2 regions of the Streptomyces montanus genome follow, and region 2 is predicted to be linked to the other one. Evidence: predicted binding sites of a transcription regulator. Region 2 holds the regulator's gene; the other holds the start of a gene.
What was found. The regulator HrcA, encoded in region 2, represses chaperone genes, less so after heat shock. The targets are predictions, from matches to a motif close to TTNGCACTCNGNNNNNCNGAGTGCNAA.
Positions count from the first base shown of each region.

Region 1 (7,372 bases), on a different contig from region 2:
CCGCTGGAGCGGGTCTCGGCAGGAGTCGCTCGTTCAACGTCGCCTATTCAACTACTTGTTCAACTCGGGCACATTAGGCGATTTTCACTAAAATGGAGGCATTCGACCGAATCCCGGAGGACCGGAGGCGTCGTCATGACATTTGTGCAACTGATCGACTGCAAGACCAGTCGGTTCGACGAGATGAATCGGCTCATGGACACGTGGGTCGAACGGACCAAGGGTAAGCGGACGGCGACGCACAGCCTGATCGGCAAGGACCGGTCCGACTCGGCGCACATCATCGAGATCGTCGAGTTCCCGTCGTACGAGGACGCGATGCGGAACTCGAATCTCCCCGAGACGGACGAGGTCTTCCGGGAGATGGTGGCGCTCTGCGACGAGATGCCGACCTTCACGGACCTGGACGTGGTGCGGGACGAGCAGCTGTACGCGGCCAATGTCCGCAGGCTCTTCGAGGTGACAGCCACCAAGGGCCAACTGCCTCCGCTCAACGACCTGATGGCGGAGAACTACCACGACCACGATCCCGCCAACGAGCAGGACGTCCTCGGCCTGGACGCGATCCGGCGCGAGATGGAGATGTGGCGCGGGGCGTTCGACTTCGCGTTCACCGTCGAGGACCAGATCGCCCAGGGCGACCAGGTCTGTACGCGCTGGACCTGGAACGGCACCCACAAGGGCGACTTCCTCGGGATTCCGGCGACCGGCAAGCAGGTCACCATGACCGGCGTGACCATCTTCCGGTGCCAGGAGGACGGCAAGATCGCCGAGGGCTGGTGGCAGTACGACCGGCTGGGGCTGATGACCCAGCTCGGTGTGCTCGACCAGTACGAGATCTAGTCACCACAGCCAGGAGATCCAGGTCCGCAGCCCGTCGAGGGCCCGGTGCGCCCGTGCGCGTACCGGGCCCCCGCCGCCTTACCTCGCCTTCGGAGAATCGGCCGTGCCCTCGGCCATCCTCGGCGGAAGCCGTCCGGGCCGCGGTGGGTCTGGCCTGCGCGGCCGTGCTGTGGGCGTCCGCATACGGCGGTGGCGATCCGCGGCTGGGCCGCGGACAACGCGAAGGTCCGGTGCCCCGACGGGCACCGGACCTTCGGTTCGGCTCAGTTCAGCTCAGCTCAGCGGCTCAGTGGGCGTGCCCGTGGCTGTGGCCGCCGGCCTCCGGCTCCTCCTCGGCCGGCTTCTCGACGACCAGGGTCTCGGTCGTGAGGAGCAGGGAGGCGATGGAGGCGGCGTTCTCCAGGGCGGAGCGGGTGACCTTGACCGGGTCGATGACACCCTGCTTCACCAGGTCGCCGTACTCGCCGGTCGCGGCGTTGAAGCCCTGGCCCTTGTCGAGCTCGGCGACCTTCGAGGTGATGACATAGCCCTCGAGGCCCGCGTTCTCGGCGATCCAGCGCAGCGGCTCGACGACGGCGCGGCGGACGACGGCCACACCGGTGGCCTCGTCGCCCTCCTTGCCCAGGGAGCCCTCCAGGACCTTCGCCGCGTGGACGAGAGCCGAGCCACCACCGGAGACGATGCCTTCCTCGACCGCGGCGCGGGTCGCGGAGATGGCGTCCTCCAGACGGTGCTTCTTCTCCTTCAGCTCCACCTCGGTGGCGGCGCCGACACGGATCACGCACACGCCGCCGGCCAGCTTCGCGAGGCGCTCCTGGAGCTTCTCGCGGTCCCAGTCGGAGTCGGTGGTCTCGATCTCGGCCTTGATCTGGGCGACGCGGCCGGCGACGTCGGTGCTGTTGCCACCGCCGTCGACGATCGTCGTGTCGTCCTTGGTGACGGTCACACGGCGGGCGGTGCCCAGCACGTCCAGGCCGGCCTGGTCGAGCTTGAGGCCGACCTCCTCGGCGATGACGGTGGCACCGGTGAGGGTGGCGATGTCGCCGAGCATGGCCTTGCGGCGGTCACCGAAGCCGGGGGCCTTGACGGCCACCGCGTTGAAGGTGCCGCGGATCTTGTTGACGACGAGGGTGGACAGGGCCTCGCCCTCGACGTCCTCGGCGATGATCAGCAGCGGCTTGGAGGCACCCGCCTGGATGACCTTCTCCAGCAGCGGCAGCATGTCCTGGATGGAGGAGATCTTGCCCTGGTGGATGAGGATGTACGGGTCCTCGAGGACGGCCTCCATGCGCTCCTGGTCCGTCACGAAGTACGGCGACAGGTAGCCCTTGTCGAAGGCCATGCCCTCGGTGAAGTCCAGCTCCAGACCGAAGGTGTTGGACTCCTCGACGGTGATGACACCGTCCTTGCCGACCTTGTCCATCGCCTCGGCGATGAGCTCGCCGACCTGCGGGTCCTGGGCGGACAGACCGGCGACGGCGGCGATGTCGGACTTCTCGTCGATCGGGCGCGCGGTGGCGAGAAGGTCCTCGGAGATCGCGGCGACGGCCGCGTCGATGCCCTTCTTCAGCAGCGCCGGGGAGGCACCCGCGGCGACGTTCCGCAGGCCCTCGCGCACGAGCGCCTGGGCGAGCACGGTGGCGGTGGTCGTACCGTCACCCGCGATGTCGTTGGTCTTGGTCGCCACCTCCTTCACCAGCTGGACACCGAGGTTCTCGTACGGGTCGTCGACCTCGACCTCGCGGGCGATGGTGACACCGTCGTTGGTGATGGTGGGAGCGCCGAACTTCTTGTCGATGACGACGTTGCGGCCCTTGGGGCCGATCGTCACCTTGACCGTGTCGGCAAGCTTGTTGACGCCGCGCTCGAGGGCGCGACGGGCGTCCTCGTCGAACTTCAGGATCTTCGCCATAGGAGCGTTTCAGTCCTCTCGTTGCGATCCTCGGCCGCTTCCTGAAACGACCGCCATCGCGGGAACACGAACAGCGCCCCGGGCGCCCGGCTTCATAAGGTCGCGGGGGCCAGGGGCGCAGCTCAAAGCAAAAGCAATCTGCTTCGGTGAATTACTTCTCGACAATCGCGAGCACGTCGCGAGCCGAGAGGACGAGGTACTCCTCGCCGCTGTACTTCACCTCGGTGCCGCCGTACTTGCTGTACAGCACGACATCGCCGGTCTTCACGTCGAGCGGCAGGCGCTCGCCGTTCTCGAACCGGCCCGGGCCCACGGCAAGGACGACGCCCTCCTGGGGCTTCTCCTTCGCGGTGTCCGGGATGACCAGGCCAGAGGCCGTGGTCTGCTCGGCGTCCAGCGGCTGGACCACGATGCGGTCCTCGAGCGGCTTGATGGCAACCTTGGAGCTGGCGGTCGTCACGATCCGACCTCCCCCTTCGGAGATCTCACGGGGTTAACTGTCTGAGGTGGCGACCAGGTCGATCCGTCGTCGCGGGTGCCGGACCTGCCCGTCGCTTGTTGGCACTCTCCAGTGGGGAGTGCCAGACCAGAGACTATGACCGTGATTAGCACTCGGTCAAGCGGAGTGCCAATTACCTCCGGCGCGGCGCCGGTTTTAGGGCACCCCGGAGTTGGTGTCGCCGTCTCCCGGGGACTCCGCCCCCAGACCCCCGTGCCGGCCTTCGGCGTCGTCCTGGCCGCGCCGGTGGGTGAGCCCTGGAGATGGGTGAGCCCTAGAGATAGTCCTCCAGCCGCGCCACCGTGAACCCCTGCTCCTGGATGCGTCGCAGAAGCCGGGTCGTCATCTCCGTGAGGGACGCCCCGTTCAGTTCCGACGGCCGCCGGAAGTGGGCGAGGACGATGTCGCCGGGGCGCAGGTGGTTCCCCTCGAAATAGCTCAGGTCGTTGATGTTCATGGACGCACGCCACAGGACGACGGCCGCGACTCCGCAGTCGGCGGCGGCGCGCAGGGTGTCGTCGTTGTAGGCGCCGTACGGCGGCCGGAAGAGCCGGGGACGGATACCGAAGTGCTGCTTGAGCTTCTCCTGCTGGCCGCAGATCTCGGCGCGCTGGCCCGCGTACGGGAGGCCGGGCAGGCGGGGGTGGTCGAGGGTGTGGTTCTGGACGGTCGCGCCGACCGCCCGCAGCCGTCCGAAGTGCGCGTACCCCGGTCCGACGATGCTGTCCGTCAGGAACATGCTGACCGGCAGCCGCAGTTCACGGACCATGTCGACGAACCGCGGATCCTTCTCGGCCCCGTCGTCGAAGGTCAGGAAGACGACCTTGTCGCGGGTGGGGATGCGGTCGACGACGGGTGGCGGGCCCGGCCTCGCGCCGGTGCGTACGGTGGGCCGCTCGGGCGGCTTCGGCGCCGGGGCGAGCGGGGACGGGAGACCCCAGCGGCGGTACGAGGCGGCGCTGGGGGCGTGCCCGTGTCCCTTGTGTGCCTCCGTCGTGCCCGGCCGTTCGACCGGGTCGACGGGCCCGGCGCAGCCCGCGCCCGAGGCGAGCAGCGCGGACGCGAGCAGGCCGACGGCCGGCGCACACCACCGTGGCCTCACCGGTGGGCCTCCAGACGCGCCACCGCGTCCCCCTTGTCCGTGGACGGCTGCATGAAGGGCTGCATGAAGCGGCGGATCATGCCGCGCCCGGTGCCCTTCCCGTACCAGCGGTCGCGGAAACGGCGGAAAGGGCGGAAACAGCCGCCGACACCGCCGCCGGGCGCGCACCGTCCACCGGCTGGCCCACAATGGGGCGGTGAACGATCACGACCCGCTGGCCTCCTTCGCCGCTCTGCTCACCGACCGTGGACGGTTTCTGCTCGACGAGGTGCGGGAGGTCGAGGCGGCTCAGGAGCTGGCCGTGGCCACCCGGCTGCGGCGTGAGCACCCCGCTGAGCTCGTGTCCGCGGCGATGGGGCAGGCACGGTTGCGGCAGCGCGCGGCCGGGAAGTTCGGGAGCGCGGATGCCGGCCGGATGTTCTTCACGGCGAACGGGGTCGAGCAGGCGACCCGGGCGACGGTCGCGGCGTACCGGGCGGAGCGTTTCGCCGGGCTCGGCGTGCGGTCCGTCGCCGATCTGTGCTGTGGCATCGGCGGGGACGCCATCGCGCTCGCCCGCGCGGGAGTGCGCGTCCTCGCCGTCGACCGCGACCCGCTGACCTGTGCGGTGGCGCGTGCGAACGCCGAGGCGCTCGGGCTCGCCGACCTGATCGAGGTGCGCGAGGCGGATGTCACGGAGGTCGACACGTCCTCGTACGAGGCCGTCTTCGTGGACCCCGGCAGGCGCGGCGGGCGGGGCCGGATCTTCGACCCGGAGGCCTACTCGCCGCCCCTGTCCTGGGCCGTCGCCGCCGCTCTCGAGGCGCCCCACGCCGCTCTGAAGATCGCGCCCGGCATCCCCCATGAGGCGATCCCGGGCGAGGCCGAGGCCGAATGGGTGTCGGATTCGGGCGATGTGAAGGAGGCCGTGCTGTGGTTCGGTACCGAGCCCGGCCTTGTGCGCGCCACGCTGCTGCCCGGCCCGCGCAGCCTCACCGGCCGCCAACTGCCCGACCCTCAAGTGCGGCCGCCGGGGCGCTACCTGTACGAGCCGGACGGCGCCGTCATCCGGGCCCACCTGGTCGCGGAGGTCGCCGAGGAGGTCGGCGGAGGGCTGCTCGACGCGACGATCGCGTACGTCACGGCAGACGAGGCGCGCCCCACCCCGTACGCCACCGCATACGAGATCACCGACCAACTGCACTTCAGCGTCAAGAAGTTGAAGTCGCTGCTGCGAGAGCGCGAGGTCGGCATCCTGACCGTCAAGAAGCGCGGCTCGGCGGTCGAGCCGGAGGAACTGCGCCGCAGGGTGAAGCCGCAGGGGCCGAACGCGGCGACGGTGTTCCTGACCCGGGTGCAGGGCGCACCGACCATGCTGCTGGGGCACCCCGCCGCATGACGGTCGGCCCGTCACGTGACAACAGCCGCTACTGGCCGTCCAGTTGCTCCAGCGTCGCGTTCGACGGGCCCCTGCGCGACCGCTCGTCGCGTGCCACGTCCTCCGCCGCCCCGAGGACCCGTACCGCGTTCCGCCAGGTCAGCTTGGCGAGGTCGGACGTCGACCAGCCGCGGTCCAGGAGCTCGGCGATGAGGTTCGGGTAGCCCGAGACGTCGTTCAGGCCGTCCGGGGTGAAGGCCGTACCGTCGTAGTCGCCGCCGATGCCGATGTGGTCGATTCCGGCCACCTCGCGCATGTGGTCCAGGTGGTCGGCGACCGTCGCCACCGTGGCGACGGGGCGCGGATGCGACTCCTCGAAGGCGCGGTGGACCTTCATCGCCTCCGACGTGGTGTCCAGTGGGTGGAAGCCGTGCTCGCGCATGTTCTCGTCCGCCGCGGCCGTCCAGTCGACGGCCGCCTGCAGCACGAACTTCGGCACGAACGTCACCATCGCCACGCCACCGTTGCCCGGCAGGCGCTCCAGCACGTCGTCCGGGATGTTGCGCGGGTGGTCGCACACCGCGCGCGCGGAGGAGTGGGAGAAGAGCACGGGCGCGACGGACGTGTCCAGCGCGTCCCGCATCGTCGTCGCCGCGACGTGCGAGAGATCCACGAGCATGCCCTCGCGGTTCATCTCTCGCACCACCTCACGGCCGAAGGCCGACAGGCCGCCCACACCCGGCTCGTCCGTCGCGGAGTCCGCCCAGGCGATGTTGTCGTTGTGCGTCAGGGTCATGTAGCGCACGCCCAGCGCGTACAGCGCCCGCAGCGTCGCCAGCGAGTCGGCGATCGAGTGGCCGCCCTCCGCGCCCATCAGCGACGCGATACGGCCTTCGCCCCGCGCCGCCTCCATGTCACCGGCCGTCAGCGCGGCCCGCAGGTCGGCGGGATAGCGCGCGAGCAACTGCCGTACGCAGTCGATCTGTTCGAGCGTCGCGCTGACCGCGGCGTCGCCCGCCAGGTCCGAGCGGACGTACACCGACCAGAACTGCGCACCGACTCCGCCCTCGCGCAGCCGCGGCAGGTCCGTGTGCAGGTGTGCGTTCTGGTGGCCGGCGATGTCACGCGCGTCCAGGTCGTAGCGGACCTGCTGGCGCAGCGCCCAGGGGAGGTCGTTGTGCCCGTCGACGACCGGGAACTCCCGCAGCAGTTCCCGGGCCTCGTCCAGCGACGTCATCGGTGCCATTTCCCTGTCCCCCTGGTTGTCGTCGTTTCCCTACCGCTCCTGGCTCGCCTGCCGCTCCGGGTTCTCCTACTTCCCCGAGCCGAAGCCGAAGCCGCCCGCCGCGCCCTCGACCTTGGCGCGCAGCCGCTTGCCCTTCTCCGTCGCCTGTTCGTTCAGCTCCTGCTGGAACTCCCGCATCCGGCCGAGGAGTTCCTCGTCGTGGGAGGCGAGGATGCGGGCCGCGAGCAGGCCCGCGTTCCGCGCGCCGGCCACGGAGACCGTGGCGACCGGCACTCCCGCGGGCATCTGGACGATGGACAGCAGCGAGTCCATGCCGTCCAGGTACTTCAGCGGCACCGGCACACCGATCACGGGGAGCGGGGTGACGGAGGCGAGCATGCCCGGCAGATGGGCGGCCCCGCCCGCACCAGCGA
Region 1 is NZ_VBZC01000048.1:16,522-23,893, forward strand. Features, by position in the region: gene FE633_RS33665 (ester cyclase) at 136-843, shown strand; gene groL (chaperonin GroEL) at 1,130-2,755, opposite strand; gene groES (co-chaperone GroES) at 2,907-3,215, opposite strand; gene FE633_RS33680 (polysaccharide deacetylase family protein) at 3,529-4,356, opposite strand; gene FE633_RS33685 (class I SAM-dependent methyltransferase) at 4,553-5,734, shown strand; gene FE633_RS33690 (dipeptidase) at 5,763-6,950, opposite strand; gene purE (5-(carboxyamino)imidazole ribonucleotide mutase) at 7,026-7,372, opposite strand, start outside.
Region 1: groES (co-chaperone GroES) is a predicted target of HrcA. The motif match lies at 3,361-3,387, and genes of this name have one in related genera.

Region 2 (7,372 bases):
GGCCGCGGCGAGCTGCGGCACGGAGACGCCGCCGGCCATGGGGGCCTGCACGATCGGGAGGGGGAAGAGATCGGTCAGCGCGGTGGACATGACGGCATGTTGTCACGTCCCCCGAGAAGGACCGAATCCGGCCTTCCGCCCGGCATACGCCATCGGAATGGGCGCCCATCAGGGGTGATGGGAAGGCACCCGGGCCGGCGGACGCGGCCGTCGGCCCGGGTGCCCCACCTACGTGCGACCGTTGAACGCGTCCTTGAGCCGTGAGAACAACCCCTGCTGCCCGGGCTGGAACTGTCCCGTAGGCCGTTCCTCGCCCCGCAGCTTGGCCAGCTCGCGCAGCAGGCGCTCCTGCTCCGGGTCGAGCTTGGACGGGGTCGTGACCTCGACGTGGACGATGAGGTCGCCCCGGCCGCCGCCGCGCAGATGCGTGACGCCGCGGCCGTGCAGCGGGATCGACTGGCCGGACTGGGTGCCCGGGCGGATGTCGACCTCTTCGAGGCCGTCGAGCGTCTCCAGCGGGACCTTGGTGCCCAGTGCTCCCGCGGTCATCGGGATGGTGACCGTGCAGTGCAGGTCGTCGCCGCGCCGCTGGAAGGTCGCGTGCGGCAGCTCGTGGATCTCCACGTAGAGGTCACCGGCGGGCCCGCCGCCGGGGCCGACCTCGCCCTCTCCGGCGAGCTGGATCCGTGTGCCGTTGTCGACACCGGCCGGGATCTTGACCGTCAGGGTCCGACGGGACCGTACGCGTCCGTCGCCCGCGCACTCCGGGCACGGGTTCGGCACGACCGTGCCGAAGCCCTGGCACTGCGGGCAGGGGCGGGAGGTCATGACCTGGCCGAGGAACGAACGCGTGACCTGCGAGACCTCACCGCGGCCGCGGCACATGTCACATGTCTGAGCCGAGGTGCCCGGAGCGGCGCCCTCGCCGCTGCAGGTGGTGCACACGACGGCGGTGTCGACCTGGATGTCCTTGGTCGTCCCGAAGGCCGCCTCGTCGAGCTCGACCTCCAGGCGGATCATCGCGTCCTGGCCGCGTCGGGTGCGCGAGCGCGGCCCGCGCTGCGACGCGGTGCCGAAGAACGCGTCCATGATGTCCGAGAAGTTCCCGAACCCGCCGGCGCCGAAGCCGCCCGCGCCTCCGCCGCCCGCCTGGGTCAGCGGGTCACCGCCGAGGTCGTAGACCTGCTTCTTCTGCGGGTCCGACAACACCTCGTACGCGGCGTTGATCTCCTTGAACCGCTCCTGCGTCTTCGGATCGGGGTTGACATCCGGATGCAGCTCGCGTGCGAGCCGCCGGAAGGCCTTCTTGATCTCGTCCTGGGACGCGTCGCGGCGCACGCCGAGTACGGCGTAGTAGTCCGTGGCCACTTACGACTCCGCCAGGATCTGTCCGACGTACCGTGCCACCGCTCGTACCGCTCCCATCGTTCCGGGGTAATCCATGCGTGTCGGTCCGACCACGCCGAGTTTTGCTACTGCCTCGCCGCCCGAACCGTAGCCGACGGAGACCACGGACGTGGAGTTGAGTCCCTCATAAGCGTTTTCGTGACCGATGCGTACGGTCATGCCCGAATCCCCCGCCTCACCAAGGAGTTTGAGGAGGACGACATGCTCCTCCAAGGCCTCCAGGACGGGCCGGATCGTGAGGGGAAAGTCATGTCCGAAGCGGGTGAGATTGGCGGTGCCGCCGATCACCAGCCGCTCCTCGGTCTCCTCGACGAGTGTCTCCAGGAGGGTGGAGAGCACCGTCGAGACCGTACCGCGGTCCTCCGTCTCGAAGGCTTCCGGCAGGTCCTGCACCAGCTGCGGGACATCCGTGAAGCGACGGCCCGTGACCCGGCTGTTGAGCCGCGCCCGAAGGTCCGCGAGAGACGCTTCGCCGAACGGTGCCGGGCAGTCCACCATGCGCTGCTCGACCCGGCCGGTGTCGGTGATCAGCACGAGCATCACACGGGCCGGAGCCAGCGACAGCAGTTCCACGTGCCGCACCGTCGAACGGGTCAGCGACGGGTACTGCACGACGGCGACCTGACGCGTGAGCTGCGCGAGCAGCCGTACGGTCCGGCCCACGACGTCGTCGAGGTCCACGGCGCCGTCGAGGAAGTTCTGGATGGCCCGTCGCTCGGGCGCGGTCATCGGCTTGACGCCCGCGAGCTTGTCGACGAAGAGGCGGTAGCCCTTGTCCGTGGGGATGCGTCCGGCGCTGGTGTGCGGCTGCGCGATGAAGCCCTCGTCCTCCAGTGCGGCCATGTCATTGCGCACCGTGGCGGGCGACACCCCGAGGTTGTGCCGCTCTGTGAGCGCCTTGGAGCCCACCGGCTCCTCCGTGCCCACATAGTCCTGGACGATGGCGCGCAGCACTTCGAGCCTGCGTTCACTGAGCACCGCGCACACCTCCAGCTGGTCTTTCCCGCGTCCTTCGCTTGGCACTCAGTGCGTTCGAGTGCCAGCATCCCCGGCTCAAGTGTACGGCCGGTGGGTACGACCCCGGCAAGGCCGGGCCTGCGATGTCGGCCCGACGTGTGATGGTTTGTCCGGACCTGTCGGGAACTAGTCGGTAACCAGGTTCCGCTCTGCGGTGAACCATGCCCTGCTCTGCCGGGACCATAGAGCTAGCGTCGGTGTATGAAGGTGACTTGGGAAGGGCCGGCGCCGTGCTGAGTGTCGCCTGGGAGGCGTCGGGGTGGACGGAGCTGGCGCCTGGGATCGGGCAGCGGCGACTGCCCGTGTGGGACTGCACGGTCGGGCTCGTCGTGGGCGAGGGCTCCGCGCTCCTGATCGACGCCGGGTCGAGCGTGCGGGAGGGCGCGCGGCTGCGTGGCGAGGCGCGCCGGCTGCTCGGCGGCGGCCGGGTCACCCATCTCGCGCTCACGCATTCCCACTTCGACCATGTCTTCGGGGCGGCGGCGTTCGCGGGCGTCGAGGTCTTCGGTGCGGTGGGGCTGGACCGGGTCCTCGTCGGCGACAGCGACGAGCTGCGCGCGGACGCCGTACGCAACGGCGCCGACCCCCGCGAGGCGGCCGAGGCGGCGGATCTCCTCGTCCGTCCGCGGCACCTCGTGAGCGGGGAGCGGACCCTCGACCTGGGCGGGGGCCGCCAGGTCCTGCTGGCGAACATCGGCCCTGGCCACACGGCCCACGACCTGGCGGTTCTCGTCCCCGGTACACCCGGCCCCGGCACGCCCGGCGCGGACTCCCCCGAGGTCGTCTTCTGCGGCGACCTGGTCGAGGAGTCCGGCGAACCCCAGGCGGGTCCCGACGCCGTACCGTCCCACTGGCCCACGGCCCTGGACCGGCTGCTCGACCTGGGCGGCGAGGACGCGGTGTACGTTCCGGGGCACGGCGCCGCGGTGAATGCGGCGTTTGTCCGGGCCCAACGGGACGCGCTGGCACGGCGTTTCGGCGTGTCGTAGGGCTCTCGGCCCACCCGGCGGGTCCTTTCTCCTATCGTCATGCGAATGCGCCAGTACTCACCGGACCTGACCCCTCCGTGGAAGAAGCCCAAGCCCGTGCCGGAGGTCCCGGCGGAGCCGGGTCTGGTCGTGGAGGAGCCCGGCACCGGCTTCTGCGGCGCCGTGATCCGCTGCGAGGCGGGCACGGTCACTCTGGAGGACCGCTTCGGCAAGCACCGCGTGTTCCCGCTGGAACCCCGGGGCTTCCTCCTGGAGGGCCGCGTGGTGACCCTGGTCAGGCCCTCGGCCTCTCCGGTACGCCCCACCCGTACGGCATCCGGCTCGGTGGCCGTCCCCGGCGCCCGCGCCCGGGTCGCCCGCGCCGGCCGCATCTATGTCGAGGGCCGCCACGACGCGGAGCTGGTGGAGAAGGTCTGGGGCGACGACCTGCGCATCGAGGGCGTCGTCGTGGAGTACCTGGAGGGCGTCGACGACCTCCCCGCGATCGTCGCCGACTTCTCCCCCGGCCCCGACGCCCGCCTCGGCGTCCTCGTCGACCACCTGGTCCCGGGCACGAAGGAGTCCCGCATCGCGGAGTCGGTGACCAGTGAGCACGCGCTGGTGGTGGGCCACCCGTACATCGACATCTGGGAGGCGGTGAAGCCGGCCTCGGTCGGCATCCGGGAGTGGCCGCGCGTCCCGCACGGGCAGGACTGGAAGACGGGGGTGTGCCGGGCGCTGGGCTGGCGCGTGGCGAACACCGGGGAGGCCTGGCAGCGGATCCTGGACTCGGTGCGCTCGTACAAGGACCTGGAGCCGGAGTTGCTGGGGCGTGTGGAGGAACTGATCGACTTCGTGACGGCGCCGGCCTGAGCCCGAGGGTTTCGCCGGAGGGGCTGAAGCATGCGAGCCCGGGTCGGCATCAATCAGCCCGTCCGGCGTTTGAGGACGAGGCCGCAAGGCCGATACGGAGGTCTGGGGGCGGAGCCCCCAGGTTGAGGATGGGACGGGTAGGGGCGGCGGGGGCGAAGAACCCCACACCACGGACCCCGCTCAGTCGACCAGGTCCCGCACCACCCCATCCGCCAGCAACCGCCCCCGCAGCGTCAGCACCGCCCACCCCTCCTCGTACGGGCCGGTTTCGAGCAGCCCGTCCGACAGCGCACGCCGGGACGCGGCCAGGCCGTCCGGCCGCAGCAAGGAGAGCGGGCAGCCCTCGCGGAGCCGTAGCTCCAGGAGGATGCGCTCCACCCGGCGGTCCTCCGCGGAGAGGAGCTCGCGTCCGGCGCCGGGCGTCCTGCCCGCCGCAAGTGCCGCCGCGTACGCCCCCGGATGCTTGACGTTCCACCACCGCACCCCGCCCACGTGGCTGTGCGCACCCGGCCCCGCGCCCCACCAGTCGGCGCCGCGCCAGTACAGCTCGTTGTGGAGGCAGCGGCCCGCCGCGGAGGTGGCCCAGTTCGAGACCTCGTACCAGTCGAAGCCCGCAGCGGACAGGCTCTCGTCCGCGATGAGGTAGCGGTCCGCGTGGACGTCGTCGTCCGTCATGGGGACCTCGCCCCGTCTGATCCGCCGCGCCAGCTGCGTGCCCTCCTCGACGATCAGCGCGTACGCCGACACGTGGTCCGGCCCCGCCCCGATCGCCGCGTCCAGGGAGGCCCGCCAGTCGTCGTCCGACTCACCGGGCGTGCCGTAGATCAGGTCGAGGTTGACGTGCTCGAAGCCCGCCGCGCGGGCCTCCGCCACGCACGCCTCGGGGCGGCCGGGCGTGTGGGTGCGGTCCAGCACCTTCAGTACGTGCTGCCGGGCGCTCTGCATCCCGAAGGAGACCCGGTTGAAGCCGCCGGCCCGCAGGGCGGCCAGATAGGCGGGGTCGACCGACTCCGGGTTCGCCTCGGTCGTGATCTCCGCGTCGTCCGCGAGCCCGAACTCGTCGCGGATCGCCCCCAGCATGCGTACGAGATCGCCGGCGGCCAGCAGCGTGGGCGTACCGCCTCCGACGAAGACCGTGCGCACCGGCCGGGGGTCGTCGCCCAGGACCTTCCGGGCGAGCCGGACCTCGTCGACGAGTGTCGACGCGTAGTTGTCGCGGGAGGCGAGCACGCCTCCGCTGCCCCGCAGCTCGGTGGCGGTGTACGTGTTGAAGTCGCAGTAGCCGCAGCGCGTGGCGCAGTACGGCACGTGCAGATAGAACCCGAGGGGGCGCTCGGCCGCGCCGGCCAGGGCCTGCGAGGGCAGTGCCCCGTCGTCGGGGACGGGCTCACCGTCGGGGAGTGCGGAAGGCATGCCTTCCATTGTCCAGCACCTTCGGCGCGCTCCCCGGCTCCTCCGCTACTCCGCGACCACTCCGCGACTACTCCGCCTGCAGCACCAGCAGCGCGAGGTCGTCCTCCGGCGGCTTCGGGCCGAACTCGTGGACCAGGCGTCGTATCCGCTCGGCGATCAGTTCCGCGCTCAGGCCCGCGCAGCCGGCGAGGGCCACCGCGAGGCCGTCGGAGTCGTCGAACTGCCGGGGCCCGCTGCGGCGCTCCGTCACGCCGTCGGTGACGCACAGGAGGCTGTCGCCGGGGCGCAGCTCGAAGGTGTCGCAGGTGTAGGTCGCGTCCTCGAAGACACCGAGGAGGGTCTGCGGCTGGGCCGTCTCGCTCACCTTGCCGCACGGGGCCAGGAGCAGGGGCAGCGGGTGTCCGGCGGAGGCGACGGTGCAGTGCACACCGCCGTCGAAGGGGACCAGCTCGCCGTACAGGAGGGAGAGGAAGCGGGTCTGCGGGCCCTCGGTGAGGCCCTGGCCGCCTGCCGCGACCAGCGCGCGGGCGGCCGCGTCCGCGGCTTCGGTGGCGTCGTCGAGGAGCAGCTGGTTGAGGCGGTCGAGGACGTCGGGCACCTCGTAGCCCTCGCGGGCGAGCAGCCGCAGCCAGGGCCGGGCGAGGCCGATGACGACGGCGGCCTCGGGCCCCTTGCCCTGCACGTCGCCGAGCGCGAAGCACCAGCGTCCGTCGCCGGCCGGGAACAGGTCGTAGAAGTCACCGCTCGGTCCGCCCTTGTCGCACGGTTCGTAGACGAGCGCGCTGCGGACGCCGGGTATCTCGGCGACGGCCCCGGGCAGCAGGCCGCGTTGCAGTACGCGGCTGATGGTGGCCTGTCGCGCGTATTGCCGGGCCGCTCCGATGGCGAGTGCGACGCGGCGGCTGAGGTCCTCGACGAGTCCGGTGATCTCGTCGGGGAAGCGGTCCAGCCCGGCCCGCCCGATGACGAGCGTGCCGAGGGGTCTGCCGCCCGCGATCAGCCGGTACGCGAGTGCCGACCCGTCGGCCGCCTGCGTACCGAGCGCGTCGGCGGGCCAGGGCACGGGGACGGGTCCGGAGCGTGCCGATTCGGGCAGTCGGGGCGGGTCCTTCTCCAGGACGAGGCGCAGTTCCTCGATGCGGTTCTCGCTGCCGTGCCAGACGCGCGCGAGCCGCGGACCGCCGACGAGGCCCCCGTCGGTGCGGCCGGGCGCCTCGTCCTCCAGCCACACCGCGCACCAGTCGGCGAGCCGCGGTACGAGCAGCTGTCCGGCGAGCGCGGCGACGAGGTCCTCGTCGAGCTGTCCGGCCAGCAGGTCGGAGGCCTCGGCGAGGAAGGAGAGGGCGCCGCGGTTGAGCCACTCCTGGTCGTGCAGGGTGCGTTTGGGGGCGGGGGCGAGGAGCTCGGCGGCCCGCAGCCCGCGCCACAGGGCGTGCTCACCGGCGTACGCCTCGGGTTCCTCCGCACCGTGGCCGGCCGCGACCTCGTCGAACGGCAGCCGCGCCCATACGGTCTTGGTGCCGGTGCGGTAGGTGATCCCCCAGGCCTCGGAGAGCGAGGAGACGAGCCGCAGGCCGCGCCCGTACTCGACGGTGTCGTGCGGCCGGTCGGCGCCTTCGTCGCGGACCGAGCGCGCGGGGTGATGGTCGGCGACCTCGATGACGAGGACGCCGCCCGGGTTCTCGGCACCGTCC
Region 2 is NZ_VBZC01000093.1:15,862-23,233, reverse strand. Features, by position in the region: gene FE633_RS43805 (nitronate monooxygenase) at 1-90, opposite strand, end outside; gene dnaJ (molecular chaperone DnaJ) at 229-1,368, opposite strand; gene hrcA (heat-inducible transcriptional repressor HrcA) at 1,369-2,385, opposite strand; gene FE633_RS43790 (MBL fold metallo-hydrolase) at 2,658-3,413, shown strand; gene FE633_RS43785 (DUF3097 domain-containing protein) at 3,459-4,265, shown strand; gene hemW (radical SAM family heme chaperone HemW) at 4,446-5,678, opposite strand; gene FE633_RS43775 (SpoIIE family protein phosphatase) at 5,746-7,372, opposite strand, start outside.